Regions from separate parts of the Gemmatirosa kalamazoonensis genome, predicted to be linked through region 1. Evidence: riboswitches for the same ligand, from Rfam matches in the RefSeq annotation. Region 1 holds a riboswitch; the other holds the start of a gene.
The links. A riboswitch is a leader RNA that binds a small molecule or an ion and turns the genes downstream of it on or off. The one in region 1 is predicted to bind cyclic di-GMP.

Region 1 (7,360 bases):
CCTTTACGTCAGTCGCAGTGCGGCGTGCCCGCCTGGCCGTTGTTGAACGTGTCCAGCGCGTCCATCCACGCGTCGGCCTGCGCGTTCTTGATCGACGGCAGTGCGCCGTTCGTCGGCGTGTTCGCGAGCAGCCACGCCTCGGCGGCGTTCAGCGTCGAGAGCACCGACGGGCTCACCGGGGCGCCGTTCGCGCGGTTCAGCTTCGCGGCCATCCACTGGTGCGCGAGCTGGACGTACGAGTTGCCGCCCTTCGGCGCGATGTCGAACAGGCCGTCCCACGTCAGGCCGGTGACCTGCTTCTGCGGCGTCATCCACGGCGCGGTCGGCGAGTACGGCGCGGGCCACTTGTCCTCGTGGGTCTTCCAGTAGCCCTGCGTGTACGTGCACGCCGCGCCGCCGGTCTTCTCGTACAAGCCGAAGTCGATCGTGAGGTTCTGCGTCCCGGCGACGGCGACCGACACGCCGCTGCCGTCGCTGTCCAGCGCGTCGTTCGAGCCCGCGTCGGTCGGCGACGCGACGTAGCCGATCGGCGTGCCGCTCACCGTCACCGTGTACGTGCCGGCGGCGAGGTTCGCGAACAGGTACTTGCCGTTCGCGTCGGTCGTCGTCGTCTGCGTGACGGCGCCCTTCGCGAGCGTCACCGTGACGCCCGGGATCCCCGGCTCACCCATGTCCTGCACGCCGTTCTTGTTCAGATCGTTCCAGACGAAGTCGCCGACGGAGCCGAGCTGGTAGTAGCCGAAGTCCTGGTCGTTGTTCGTCGTGCCGCTCACCACGACCACCGACACGCCGCTCGCGTCGCTGTCCACGGCGTCGTTCGCGCCCTGATCGGTCGCGGAGACGTTGTAGCCGGCCGGCGCCGAGGGAACGACGCTGTACGTGCCCGGGGCGAGGCTCGAGAACGCGTACTTGCCGCTCGCGTCCGTCGTCGTCGTGCCGAGCGTGGTGCTGCCACGCTTCAACGTCAGCGTGACGCCCGGGATCCCCGGCTCGCCGGCGTCCTGGACGCCGTTCGCGTTCAGGTCGTTCCACACGAAGTCGCCGATCGCGCCGGGCTGGTAGAAGCCGAAGTCGATCGTGTTGTCCGTCGCGCCCGCGGCGAGCGTGACGGAGGCGCCGCTCACGTTGCTGTCCGTCGACGGGTCGCTCCCCTGCCCCGTCGGCGACGCGGCGTAGCCACCCGGCGCGGTGACGCTGACGGTGTAGCTCCCCGGGGTCAGCCCGGTGAACGCGTAGTGGCCGACGGCGTCGGTGGTCGTGGTGAGCGTGCCGCTCGGCCCGACGGCGGTCACCGTCACGCCGGCGATCCCGGCCTCGCCCGCATCCTGGATCCCGTTCGCGTTCGCGTCGTTCCAGACGAAGTCGCCGAGCGCCGCGACGAGCGGCGTGTTCGTGAAGACGACGACCGCCCCGGGGCGGTACGGGCCACCGATCACGAGCCCGGTCACCGAGTTGCCGGTGCCGGTGATCGGGGCGGCGATCGTCGAGTCGTGGCTCGCCGGGTCACCCCGCAGCCCATTCCGCTTCACGGTGACGTAGCTGAAGGAGGCGGCGTAGCCATTCGGCACGACCTCGGTCACGGACGCGAGGTCTGGGTTCGGGCCGATGTCTTCCCCGTTCTGCCAGACCTTGACGCAGCTGTTCGGCTGGACCTCGACGAGGAAGTCGGAAAGGCTGCCGAACCGCAGCGCGTTGCCCGGCTTGATGACGACGTGCATGGTCACGGCGGGCCCGCTCACGCCGGCCGGGTACATCTTGCAGACCTTGAGGATCTCGCTCTCCGGTCCGGTATTGGACGTCACGACGCCGCAGTTCGTCGTGATGGCGTTGCAGCCGACCGGCAGGATGTACGTGGCGCTCGGCTTGGCGGTCGGGCCGAGAGCGGTGGCCGCGGGCTCGATGGAGCGACCGCTGTCGCAGGCGACCGCGAGGACGGCAGCTGCGGCGACGAGGAACGACGCCAGCGGCGCGAACGCCGACCGGCGGGGGCGGAAGGGCATGAGGTTCTCCGAAAGGGGTGGCCCGGGCGCGGCGGCCCGGGGATCCGTCGTGCGACCCGATTCGGCAGCCGGGCCGTCTCGCCCCCGGCGAGACCCCAGGCATTGCGAGCCGGCCTCACGACCGGGGTGCCCTTTCGATCGGAACGTTTCCGCTGCTACTTCGACTGCACGGTCCAGCTCGGCTCTTGCGAGCTGAACCGTGGCCCAATGTCGAGATCGTCATATTGGCGCGCAAGGGTCGGTTCGGGCCGGTCCCCTCGCCCGAGCGCCGGCACTATTCTTCGGCACCTCCATGCGTAAGCTTCTGCTCGTCATCGGCGCGCTGCTGCTCGTGCACGTCGCGCTGCTCTTCGCGCACCCGACCGGGGCGGCCGAGCCTCCCGGCTCGGAAGGGCTCGACGTCGGCATCGTGTTCGACGTCGGTGGGCGCGGCGACAAGTCGTTCAACGACGGCGCGTACATCGGGGCGGAGCGGGCCGCGAAGGACCTCGGCGCGCGCATCCGGTTCATCGAGCCGGGCGAGGGCTCGGACCGCGAGGCCGGGCTCCGGCTGCTCGCCGCGGAAGGGATGGACCTCGTGATCGGGGTCGGGTTCATCTTCACCGACGACCTGACCCAGCTCGCGAAGGAGTACCCGAACGTCCGCTTCGCCGGGGTCGACTACGCGGTCGCCACCGACTCGGCGGGGAACCCCGTCCTCCCGCCCCCGAACCTCGAGGCGCTGAAGTTCCGCGAGGAGCAGGGGTCCTACCTCGTCGGCGCGCTCGCGGCGCTCGTCGGGAAGTCGAAGAAGGTGGGCTTCGTCGGCGGCATGGACATCCCGCTCATCCACAAGTTCGAGGCGGGTTACCGGGCCGGCGTGCTGCACGTCTGCCCCGACTGCCAGGTGATCGCGCAGTACGCCGGCGTGACCCCGGAGGCGTTCCGCAACCCCGGGCGCGGCAAGGAGCTGGCGCTGAGCCAGTACCAGTCGGGCGCGAACGTCATCTTCCACGCGTCGGGGTCCACGGGGCTCGGCGTGTTCGAGGCGGCGCGCGCGACGGGCAAGCTCGCCATCGGCGTGGACGCCGATCAGTACTCGGAGGCGCCGGGGTTCATCCTCACGTCGATGGTGAAGGGCGTCGACGCCGCCGTGTACGACGCGATCGCCGCCGTGAAGAACGGCACGTTCCGCGGCGGGATCCTGCAGCTCGGGCTGAAGGAGAACGGCGTCGGCTACATCTACGACGCGAACAACCGCGCGCTCATCCCCGACGCGGTGCGCGCGCGCCTCGGCACCATTCGCGACTCCATCGTGGCCGGCTACATCAAGGTCCCCACCGAACGCTGATGGCACTTTCGATCAGGGTGTCCGGCGTCGCGAAGGCGTTCGGGCCCGTGCAGGCCAACGGCGACGCGTCGCTCGAGGTGGAGGCCGGCGAGATCCACGCGCTCGTCGGCGAGAACGGCGCCGGCAAGTCGACGCTCATGCGCATGCTCGCGGGCATGTTCGCCCCCGACGCGGGCACGATCGAGGTCGCGGTCGACGGCGCGCTGCGCGACGTGACGGGGTGGTCGACGGCGGAGGCGATCGCGGCGGGCGTCGGCATGGTGCACCAGCACTTCATGCTCGTGCCGCCGCTCACCGTGGCGGAGAACGTGGTGCTCGGCCGCGAGCTGACGAAGGGATGGGCGCTCGACCGCAAGCGCGCCGTGGCCGAGGTCTGCGCGCTGAGCGAGCGCACCGGCCTCACGGTTCCCGCGGAGCGCCCCGTGTCGGAGCTCAGCGTCGGCGAGGCGCAGCGGGTGGAGATCCTGAAGGTGCTCTATCGCGGCGCGAAGATCCTGATCCTCGACGAGCCGACGGCCGTGCTGTCGCCGCCGGAGGTGCGCGAGCTGTGGCGTGTGCTCCGCGGCCTCACCGCCGGCGGCGGCACGGTGGTGCTCATCACGCACAAGCTCGACGAGGTGGTGGAGATCTCGGACACGATCACGGTGATGCGCGCCGGTCGCACGGTGGAGCGCATCCGCACGAAGGACACGACGCCGCGCGACATCGCGAAGGCGATGGTGGGACGCGACGTCAATCTCGCGCTCGACCATCTCGCGGCGCCGAGCGAGCGTGGAGCGGAGAGCGTGGAGCGCGGAGCGGACGACGCTTCCGCCCTGTTAGGCGCGAGCGCGATGGAGAGCGCTCCACGCTCCACGCTCCACGCTCCCCGCTCGGGCAGCGGCCCGGCAGCGCTCGTCGTGCGCGATCTGGTGGTCCCGAGCGCGCGGCGGCCTAACGAGGTCGACGGCGTCTCGTTCGACGTATCGCCGGGCGAGATCTTCGGCATCGCCGGCGTGGAGGGGAACGGGCAGACGGAGCTCATCGAGGCGATCGCCGGCCTCGCGCAGCCGGCGAGCGGGCGCGTCGCGCTCGGCGGGCAGGACGTCGGCGCGCTCGGGGTGCGCGAGCGCGCCGACACGGGGCTGTCGCACGTGCCGGAAGACCGGCACCGCCGCGGGCTGGTGCTCGACTACACGGTGGGCGACAACCTGATCCTCGGCCTCCAGCACCGCTTCACGCGCGGCGCGTCGCTCGACGCGCCCCGCATCGACGACAACGCGCGACGTCAGATCGCGGCGTTCGACATCCGGCCCGCGGACGCGGCGCTGCCCGCGCGCGCGCTCTCCGGCGGCAACCAGCAGAAGATCGTCGTCGCGCGCGAGATGACCGGGCGCGACTACCGCGTGCTGCTCGCCGCGCAGCCGACGCGCGGCGTCGACGTCGGCGCGATCGAGTTCATCCACGCGCAGCTCCGCCGAGCGCGCGACGAGGGCAAGGCGATCGTGCTCGTGTCGGCCGATCTCGCGGAGATCCTGGCGCTCTCCGACCGCATCGCGGTGATGTACCGCGGCCGCTTCGCGACCGTGCTGCCGCGCGGCGAGGCGAGCGCGGAGATCCTCGGCCCGTACATGACGGGCGCCGCGTCGGAGCGGGTCGCGTGAGCGCGGGCTCGCGGATGCGCGCGCCGCTGCAAGAAGCGCTGCTGCCGGCGCTCATGGCGCTGGCGATCGCGGTGCTCGTCGGCGACCTGCTGATCCTCACGTTCGGCCAGTCGCCGGGCGCCGTGTACCGGCTGCTGCTCGAGGGCACGTGGGGGAACGCGTACGGCTTCGGGCAGGTGCTGTACAAGGCGACGACGCTGACGTTCACCGGGCTCGCGTTCGCGGCCGCCGCACGCGCGGGGCTGTTCAACGTCGGCGCGGAGAGCCAGCTCGCGACCGGCGGCTTCGCCGCGGCGCTCGTCGCGCTCGGCCTGCCTAACGGCACGCCGGGGATCCTCGCCGTGCCGCTGTGCCTCGTCGCGGCGGCGCTCGCCGGCGGCGTGGTGGGCGCGATCCCGGGATGGCTGCGCGCGCGGTTCGGCGCGAGCGAGGTGATCGTCACGATCATGATGAACTTCGTCGTGCTCGCGGCGCTCAACTACGTCGTCGCGTCGCACCTGCACGTGCCGGAGACGCTGCACACGCCGGAGACCACGGTCGGCGCGATGCCGCGGCTCTCGGCGATGATCCCGGCGTTCGCCGGATCGGCGGCGAACACGGTGCTGCTCGTCGCCCTGGCCGCGGCGGCGGCGCTGTGGTGGCTGCTGTTCCGCACGCGGGGCGGCTACGAGCTGCGCGCGGTGGGGCTGCAGCCGGACGCCGCGGAGTACGGCGGCGTGCGCGTGGGCCGCGTGTGGATCCGCGCCATGGCGCTCTCGGGGGCGCTCGCCGGGCTCGGGGGACTGAACTACGTGCTCGGGTACAAGCACTACTACGAGGAGGGATTCGCCACCGGCTCCGGCTTCCTCGGCATCGCGGTGGCGCTCGTCGGCCGCAACCATCCGTTAGGCGTGGTGCTCGCCGCGCTGCTGTTCGCCACGCTGTCGCAGGGCGGCCTCGCGGTGAACGCGCTCGTGCCGAAGCAGATGGTGGAGGTGCTGCAGGCCGTCGTGATCCTCGCGATGGCGACGTCGGTGCCCGAGGTGCAGCGGCTGCTGCGCGCGTCGGCTCGGCGACGCTCGGCGACGGGAGAAGCGGCATGATCGTGCTCGTCTTCCTCGCGCAGACGCTGCGCATCGTGATCCCGTACCTGCTCGCGGCGGCGGGGGGCGTGATGAGCGAGCGCGTGGGCGTCATCGCGCTCACGCTCGAGGGGTTCATGCTCACCGGCGCGTTCACCGCGGCGGTGGGGAGCTACTTCGCGGGGTCGCCGTGGGTAGGGCTCGCGTGCGGGCTGCTCGGCGGGCTCGCGCTGTCGCTGCTCTACGCGCTCGCCGCGGTGCGCTTCCGCGCCGACCAGGTCGTGGTGGGCGTCGCGCTCAACCTGCTCGCCACCGGCGTGACGCGCTTCTTCCTGCGCTTCGCGTTCGACAGCTCGTCGAACTCGCCGCGCGTGCCGGGCTTCGGGCGCGAGCACACGGGGAGCGCGGCGCTCGGGTCGCTGCTCGACTCGCTCGCGAACCCGCTCGTGTGGATCGGGCTCGTCACGATCCCGGCGGTGGCGTGGGTGCTCTACCGCACGCCGTTCGGGCTGCGGGCGCGCGCCGTGGGCGAGAAGCCGGAGGCGGCGACGTCGTTGGGCGTGTCGGTGCCGCGCGTGAAGGTGCTCGGCGTCGCGCTGTCGGGGATGCTGGCGGGGCTCGGCGGCGCGTACCTCGCGCTCGACCAGCACCAGTTCACCGACGGGATGACGGCGGGGCGCGGGTTCATCGCGCTCGCCGCGGTGATCTTCGGCCGTTGGGACCCGAAGCGCGTGGCCGCGGCCTGCCTGCTGTTCGCGGCGGCGGAGACGTTCCAGATCCAGCTGCAGGGCGCGCAGCTCATCCCGTCGCAGTTCGTGGAGATGATCCCGTACGTGCTCACGATCGTCGCGCTGGCCGGCGTCGTCGGGCGCGCGACGCCGCCCGCGGCGCTCGGGAGGGCGGAGTGACGGGCGCCGTCGCGCCGCCGCCCCCGCCCGCGGCGCAGGCCGCGGCGAGCGAGGCGCCGCAGGGCGTCGGGAAGCTCGTGGTCCTCATGATCACGGCGTTCATCGACATGGTGGGCGTCCTCATGATCATCCCGCAGCTGCCGTTCTACGCGAAGCGGCTCGGCGGGAACGGCTTCGACGTCGCCGCGTTAGGCGGCTACCACGTCGGCATCGGCCAGATCACGGCGCTGCTCGTCTCCGCGTTCACCGTCGCGCAGCTCCTCAGCGCGCCGATGTGGGGGCGATTCTCGGACAAGTTCGGACGGCGGCCGGCGCTCATGATCGCACTCGGCGCGTCGGCGGTGGCGTACGTCATCTTCGGGTTCGCGAACACGCTGTGGCTGCTGTTCCTGTCGCGGCTCGTGCAGGGCGCCGGCGG
Region 2 (7,360 bases), 200 kb from region 1:
CGGCAGGGCCAGGACGCGCGCGCGGTTGTAGTAGTCGAGGATCGCCGCACGGTCGATCCGCCCGTCGAAGCGGACCGCCTCCTCCAGTCCCGCGGCCCTGACCTGGCGGCGCAACTGCGCCTCCATCGTGCCGGCGCCGATGAGCACCAGCTTCGCCCGCGGCACGGCGGCGCGAACGATCTCGAACGCCTGGAGGAGCTGGTCGGGCCCCTTCACGTGCACGAGGTTGCCGGCGTACAGGACGTCGATGTCGCGCGCACGGCTCGGCTCCGGCTCGCGCGCCGCCGACGCATCCCAGACGGAGAGCGGCACGGCGTTGCGGATCACCTGCGACTTCTTCGCCGCCTCTGGCGACAGCTCGGCGAGCGTGGCTCCGAGCCCGGCCGAGACTGTCGTGATCCGTACCGCCGAGCGAATCAGCCGGCGGATCACGCCGCCGATCTCCGGCGAGTCGAAGTGGACGTTCACCTCGCTGCCACGGAACGTCACGACGATCGGAATCCCGTAGCGCTCCGCCGCGCGGCGAATCTCGTCGTAGCTCTCCGCGCAGTACTGGAAGTGCACCAGGCGCAGCCCGTAGCGGTGGATCAGGGTCCACAGCACGAGACTGATGAACCGCCGCTTGACCCAGTTGCCCACCAGCGCACGCAGGAGACGTCCCGGGGTCCGCAGCGGCGTCGTCGAGAGCAACGGGGTCATCGACAGCGAGATCACCCGCTCGCCGACGGCGCCTCGCCTGATCGACACGAGGCTCGACGCGGACTCCATCTGCAGGACGACCACCGGAACACCGATGCGTCGCAGCGCCGCCACCGTGCTCGCGGCGCTCACCGCGACGCCGCCCAGGTTCCCCCCGTACCAGGGCGTCACGAGCAGGATCGGGCGCTTCAGGAACGGCGTCGGAGCGGGTTCAGGGCGTGATCCGGGGCGCGGCACGATCGACCCGGCGTCCTGCGGTGCCGCGCGGGGGGCCCCAGGGGCCGGTCGTGGTGCGGGGTCCGTTGGGAGTGGAGAGGCCACGTCGAGCTTGGAGTCAGGTCCTCGCCGCACGACGACGCCCCCGGCGTTCGCACGGACCATCCGCCACCGGACCGATTGTCGAATGGCGGGTGAGAACAATGTATTCGTCGCCATCCGCGCCGTGAGACGGTCGCCACAAATTCACGGCAGTGTCATGCAGGGTGCGTGATCGCGCGCGACCTGCCGAGACTTGACCCGTATCGGCGGTCCGACGAAGGTTTCGGGCTGCCTCCCCCCATCCGTCGGGCGCGGCGCGCCCGGATCGTCTCTCGCACTCATGAACATCCTTCACGTCGTCGGCGCTCGGCCGAACTTCCCGAAGCTCGCTCCGGTGCACCGCGCCGCCAAGGCTCAGGGCATCGAGCAGCTCGTGGTGCACACCGGCCAGCACTACGACGCCGCGCTCTCGGAGGACTTCTTCCGCGACCTCGGCATCCCCGCGCCCGACGTGAACCTCACGGTGGGCTCGGGCACGCACGCGGCGCAGACGGCGCGCATCATGGAGCGCATCGAGCCGGTGCTCGAGGAGCGGCGCCCGGACTGGGTCGTGGTCTACGGCGACGTGAACTCGACGATGGCGGCGGCGATCGTCGCGTCCAAGCTGCACCTGCGAGTGGCACACGTTGAGGCGGGGCTGCGGAGCCACGACCGCACGATGCCGGAGGAGATCAACCGCCTCGTCACCGACCGCCTCGCGGATCTCCTGCTGACTCCCTCGCGCGATGCCGACGAGCAGCTGCTGCGGGAAGGGGAGCCCGAGTCGGAGATCGCGTTCGTCGGCAACGTGATGGTGGACAGCCTGTTCTACGCGCTGCCCGCGGCCCGCGCGACGCGCTTCCGCCAGTCGCTCGGCGCCGACGGCTCGCACGTCGTCGTCACGCTGCACCGGCCGTCGAACGTCGACACGCCGGAGCGTCTGCGCGCGGTCGTCGACGTGCTGGCCGAGATCGCGCGCGAGCGGCCCGTGTACTTCCCGGCGCACCCGCGTACGCGGGAGCGGTTGACGCGCTTTGGGCTCGATGCCGGCGGCGTGCGACTCCTCGACCCCGTATCGTACTTCGAGATGCTCGACCTCGTGGAGGGCGCGCACGCGGTGGTGACCGACTCCGGCGGCCTGCAGGAGGAGACGACGGCGCTCGGCGTGCCGTGCTTCACCGTGCGGCAGAACACCGAGCGGCCGGTGACGATCACCGAGGGGACGAACCGGCTGACGCCCGACCCCGCGCCGCTCGCCGCTCTCGTGCGGGCCGCGAAGCGCCCCGCCGTGCCGCGGCGTCCCGAGGGGTGGGACGGCTGTGCAGGGGTGCGCGCGGTCGCGGCGCTCGCCGCGCGATGAGCGCGGCGAGGAGCGACGACGCGCCGGTGCCGTTCCACCACACCGCGGAGCCGCCGTCGCCGTTCGCCCGGCGCATCCTTCTCGTGAGCCCGCACTTCCCGCCATCGACGACGGTGGGCGGGCTCCGCTGGCAGAAGATGTCACAGGTGGCGGCCGAGTGGGGGTGGGGCACCGACGTCGTGTGCAACGACCCGGCGACCCTCGACGACACGGATGTCGCGCGACTGCGCGATCTGCCGCCTGGCATGCGGCTCTTCGGCGTGCCGCACTCGAGGGCGGTCGGCTTGCGCGCGCTCGACGCGCTCCTGCGCGTGACCCGGGGCCTGCGCGTTCCCGCGCGGCCGCGCGGCCGCGCGGTGGGGGCGGCGGCCGGCGCCATGCCTGACGGCGCGCGGGCGCCGGGCGGCGGCACGCCGGGCAGCGTCGCGCGCGACGAGGCGCGCCGCCTCCGCCTGTCGTCGCGGGAGCTGTTCCGCAACGTCACGTCGCTGCAGTGGATCGGCGGCGAGCTGCGCTGGGCGTCGACCGCGACTGCGTTAGGCAGTCGGCTGCTCGACGCGCGTCACCACGTGGTGGTGTCGTCCGGACCGCCGCACTTCGCGCATGTGGCGGCGCGCCGGATCGCCCGGCGCGCCAGGCTGCCGCACGTCGTCGACATGCGCGATCCGTGGCTCCTCGGGGAGCGCGTCGCGGTCGGCCTCGCGAGCCCCACGTACTTTCGCGTCACGGAGCAGTTCGAGCGGCGCGTGATGGACGACGCGGCGCTCATCGTCTGCAACACCGAGCTCGCGGCGCGTGCGATGCGCGCCGCGTACCCAAGGCGCGCCGATCGCATCGTCACCGTGATGAACGGCAGCGACGCGGAGGATCGTCCGAGCGTCGCGCGCGATCCACGCTTCCTGGTCGCGTACACCGGCGCAATCTACTTCGACCGCGACCCGCGGCTGCTGTTCCGCGCCTCCGCGCAGGTGATCGCGGAGCTCGGGCTCACGCCCGCGGAGTTCGGCCTGGAGCTCATGGGCCCGGTCGACGTGTTGTCGCCGCCGGTCGTTGCGCTCGCGCAACAGGAGGGCGTCGAGCCGTTCGTGCGCTATCACCCGCCGGGCCCGCGCTCGGCGGCGGCGCGGCTGCTCGCGAGCGCGTCGCTGCTCGTGTCGCTCCCGCAGGATACCGAGACCGCCGTGCCGTCGAAGGTATTCGAGTACGCGACGTACGATGCGTGGCTGCTCGCGCTCGCGCGTCGCGACAGCGCCACGGCGCTCGTGCTCGAGGGCTCCAGCGCCGATGTCGTGGCGCCCGACGACGTTGCGGGAATCGCGCAGGTCATTCGTCGTCATGTGTTGCAGTACCGCAACGGTGAGCGCCCCGTCGCCGTCGGCGCCGATGGACGCTTCAGCCGCCGACGACAGGCGGTCACGCTGCTGGAGCACGTCGACCGCCTAACGGCAATTTCACGAGAGTCGTGACGGTGTACGCGTGACTCCCGTCACGCGTCTCTCGTCTGTTGGATGCGCGCGGACGGCCCGGCATCATCGGTACGTCCCACCTCCCGCCGCCTTCCCGCCGCCGCGCGCAACGTAGGTCGGATCTCCTGGTGACGGAGATCGGCTGACAACGGCAAACCCGGTGAAAACCGGGGACGCAAAGCTACGAGGCTACCGCACGCCGGACTCGCTCCAGCGTGCCACGCCAGTCGAGCCGCCAAACGATCCACCCCGGAGTACTAGATGTCCCCCACCCTCCCTCGTGCCCCGCGGGGCACCTGGGCCGCGGCGGCGTCGCTGTTGGTTCTGGTCGGCGCCTGCGACTCCCCGTCCACCGCGCCCTCCGATCTGGTCCCGCAGGCTCCGAATCGCGAGTCCGGTACCGGCGCGACCGTCAAATGGCTCGGCCTCTCCGCCAGCACCACGCGCCTCGTCGTGGGCAAGAGCTTCCGTTACGTCGCCCTCGCCCTAAATCCGAGCGGGCAGCAGATCACGCCCGTCCCCGCGTTCGTCTGGTCCTCGTCGCGCGCCGACGTCGCGACCATCGACTCCACGGGCCTCGCGCGCGCGCTCAAGCCCGGCCAGGTGTCGATTGTCGTCCGCCAGCGCAACGACACGCTCGGAGCGCAGACGGGCGTCGTGCTCAACGTCGTCGACGCCGTGGCCGGCAACACCGTCGCGCTCAAGGTCTCGCCGACGACCGCGAAGGTCGCCGTCGGCGGCACGACGCAGCTCACGCCGACGCCCGTCGATGCGCAGGGCAAGGCGATCACGGGCCGCACGTTCTCGTACAGCGCGCTGAAGACGGCGATCGCCACCGTCACCTCGGCCGGCGTCGTGAAGGGCGTCGCGAACGGGACCACGACGGTGAAGGTCTCGTGCGACGGCCTAACGGTCTCGGTGCCGGTGGAAGTCGGCACGGCGTCGACGTCGTCGACGACGTCGTCGACTTCGACCTCCACGACCACGACCACCACCACCTCGCCCACGACGACGGCGAGCACGCCGACGGCGCCGACCGGCACGTCCACGAGCACGCCGGTCGTAGCGACCGTCACGGTGTCGCCGGCGAAGCTCACCGTGCAGGCGGGCAGCTCGCAGCTCCTCGTCGCGTCGACGCTCGCCGCGAACGGCACTGCCGTCGCCGGCACGACCGTCACGTGGTCGAGCAGCGCGCCTAACGTCGCGACCGTGGCCAGCGATGGCCGCGTGACGGGCGTCGCCGCCGGCACCGCGAACGTCGTCGCCACCGCCGGCACCGTAAAGGCGACCGTGCCGGTGACGGTCACCGCGGCGGCCCTCCCCATGGGCACGCAGGTGACGCTCGCGGTCCAGCGCTTTGACGGCGGCAGCGGCCCGGTGATGGTCTCGAACGGCATCCCGCTCACGCGCGGGATGGTCACCGTGGCGAACCTCGCGCAGGTGCACGTCGTCGTGAACGGTGTCGAGCAGCGTGTATATGTGCGGCCGCTGTACGGCCGGCACAGCGACGGCTCGCTCCGCGCGCTGTTCGTGCAGTTCGACTACAACATCCCGAACGCGGCGCCCATCGCGGCGACGCTCGTCGTCGGCGGCGGCTCTCGCACGCAGCCCGACCTCGCGGCGCGCCCCGCGAAGCAGGTTCCGGCGGCGGCCGCGCTCCCGACGGACGCCACGTACCTCGTGTCCACGCGTTGGACCGGTGTCACGTACGCGGCGAAGAGCTTGACGCCGATGTCGCTCGCGCCGCAGTACGAGAGCGACTACGCGCGCCTCGAGGCCGCCGACTGGTCGGCGTGCGGGCCCAAGTTCGACTGCGGCCGGACGGCGGGCTACGACCGCGCGTACATCCTGTATCAGGCGTGGCAGCGCAGCGGTAATCCCACGTACTGGTATCACGCGACCGCCGCCGCTGCCGACTACCTCAACGGGTACGTCATCCCGAACGGCGGCCCGACGGCGTGGTGGAGTCAGACCGAGGGCGTCGCCGTGCACTACTGGGCGACCGGCGACGAGATGAGTCGCTATCAGCTGCGCAAGATGGCCGAGATGCTCGCGTGGATGGTCCGCCCCGGTTTCTCGGCCTACATCGGCGGCACGTACGGCGACGATCGCTTCCGGGCCAAGGCGATGATGGCGGCACTCGACGCCGCCATGCTGGAGATCTCCACGCAGCCCGCCGACGCCGCGAACTACTACAAGTCAATGGGCGCGGCGAACACCTACTACGCGTCGTACCTGACGCCGTCGACGCTGGGCACGTGGGTGACCGCGGTGCTCGGCACCCAGCGAAAGAACGGCCAGTTCGGTGGCCGGTACTACAGCGCCGGCACGTGGAGCGCGGATTCCGGCGGCCAGTCGAACTACATGGTCGGCATGCTGCTCTCGGCGCTCATTCGCTACTACGACGAGGTCAGCCCCGACTCGCGTATCCCGGCGGCGGTAAAGAAGTGCATCGACGATATGTGGGCGCGCGAGTGGGAGCCGTCGCAGCTGGCGTTCGAGTATCACAGCCTCCGCGGCACCGACGAGGGGGCGACCACGCCGGCGCGCCCGAACCCGGAACCGGGGCTGAACGGCTTCATGGCGTACCCGTTCGCGTGGTACGCGCGGGTGGCCGGCGGTGCGACGTACGACGCACGGGTCGACCAGATCCTGACGGGTCTCGCGCAGTCCGTGAGCCGCAACTGGTGGGCGGCGTCGGGCAAGGCGTTCGACGAGGCGTTCGCGCACCTGTTCAACACCTTCGCGTTCCGCGCGGGGCTGCACTGAGGCGCGTCACCTGACGTGCTGACGTCCTGACGTCGGGACGTCGGCTGGACGCGGGGCCGGTGTGCATCGATGCACACCGGCCCCGCGTCTCTTTCGGCGCACGGCTGCCCCGAACCGGAATGTGCGCTATCTTGTGCTGTAGATCACGCGCTTTCGTTACGCCCGGGTTCGATTCAGAGTCGCTCACGCGATCGTGATCGCGAAAGCCCTCAGCTCGGCCTCCCAGCCCCTGGGAGCCGACCGTCGCGCCCGGACGGATCGGCTCTCGCCTTCCGGGGCACCGATCGAACCGCCTGTACGCGGCTTCGTCTCTGCAGCCCGGATCATGCCCCTGTCGGAGTCTCGCCTGCTGATCGCCGCGCCCATCGCCGTGTGCATCGCGCTCGCCGCGGCATGCGACTCGACACCGACCGCGCTCGCCGCGCGCGCCGTGCCGTCCCGGCTCACGCTGGCCTCGGCGAGCCGTCTCGAGCTCACGTTCCTCGCCGGCGACGTCGACACCACCACCTGGACGGTCCGGCTCGGCGGTGCGGCGAACTTCGCCGCCGTCGCCTACGATAGCAGCAACAACAAGTTCGCCGTGTCCGGGGCGGTGTATCACAGCTCCGACGACTCGGTGCTCGCCGTCGACTCGACGACCGGGCAGCTGCTCGCCGTGCACCTCGGCGCCGCCTCGGTCGTCGCCACCGTGAACGGGATCTCGGGGTCGAGCCCGGTGATCACCGTGGTCGACACGGTCGCGCCGCCGCCCGACTCGACGCCCGCACCG

Region 2: linked by a shared signal. The riboswitch ahead of J421_RS12410 (Ig-like domain-containing protein) and the one ahead of J421_RS11580 (SdrD B-like domain-containing protein) in region 1 are both predicted to bind cyclic di-GMP.

Annotation. Positions count from the first base shown of each region.
Region 1 covers NZ_CP007128.1:2,684,546-2,691,905, reverse strand. Annotated here, with positions in the region: gene J421_RS11580 (SdrD B-like domain-containing protein) at 9-2,000, opposite strand; cyclic di-GMP riboswitch class I at 2,061-2,141, opposite strand; gene J421_RS11575 (BMP family lipoprotein) at 2,293-3,330, shown strand; gene J421_RS11570 (ABC transporter ATP-binding protein) at 3,330-4,973, shown strand; gene J421_RS11565 (ABC transporter permease) at 4,970-6,055, shown strand; gene J421_RS11560 (ABC transporter permease) at 6,052-6,942, shown strand; gene J421_RS11555 (MFS transporter) at 6,939-7,360, shown strand, end outside.
Region 2 covers NZ_CP007128.1:2,887,175-2,894,534, forward strand. Annotated here, with positions in the region: gene J421_RS12395 (glycosyltransferase family 4 protein) at 1-831, opposite strand, end outside; gene wecB (non-hydrolyzing UDP-N-acetylglucosamine 2-epimerase) at 1,298-2,356, shown strand; gene J421_RS12405 (glycosyltransferase) at 2,353-3,822, shown strand; cyclic di-GMP riboswitch class I at 3,963-4,062, shown strand; gene J421_RS12410 (Ig-like domain-containing protein) at 4,084-6,591, shown strand; gene J421_RS12415 (Ig-like domain-containing protein) at 6,917-7,360, shown strand, end outside.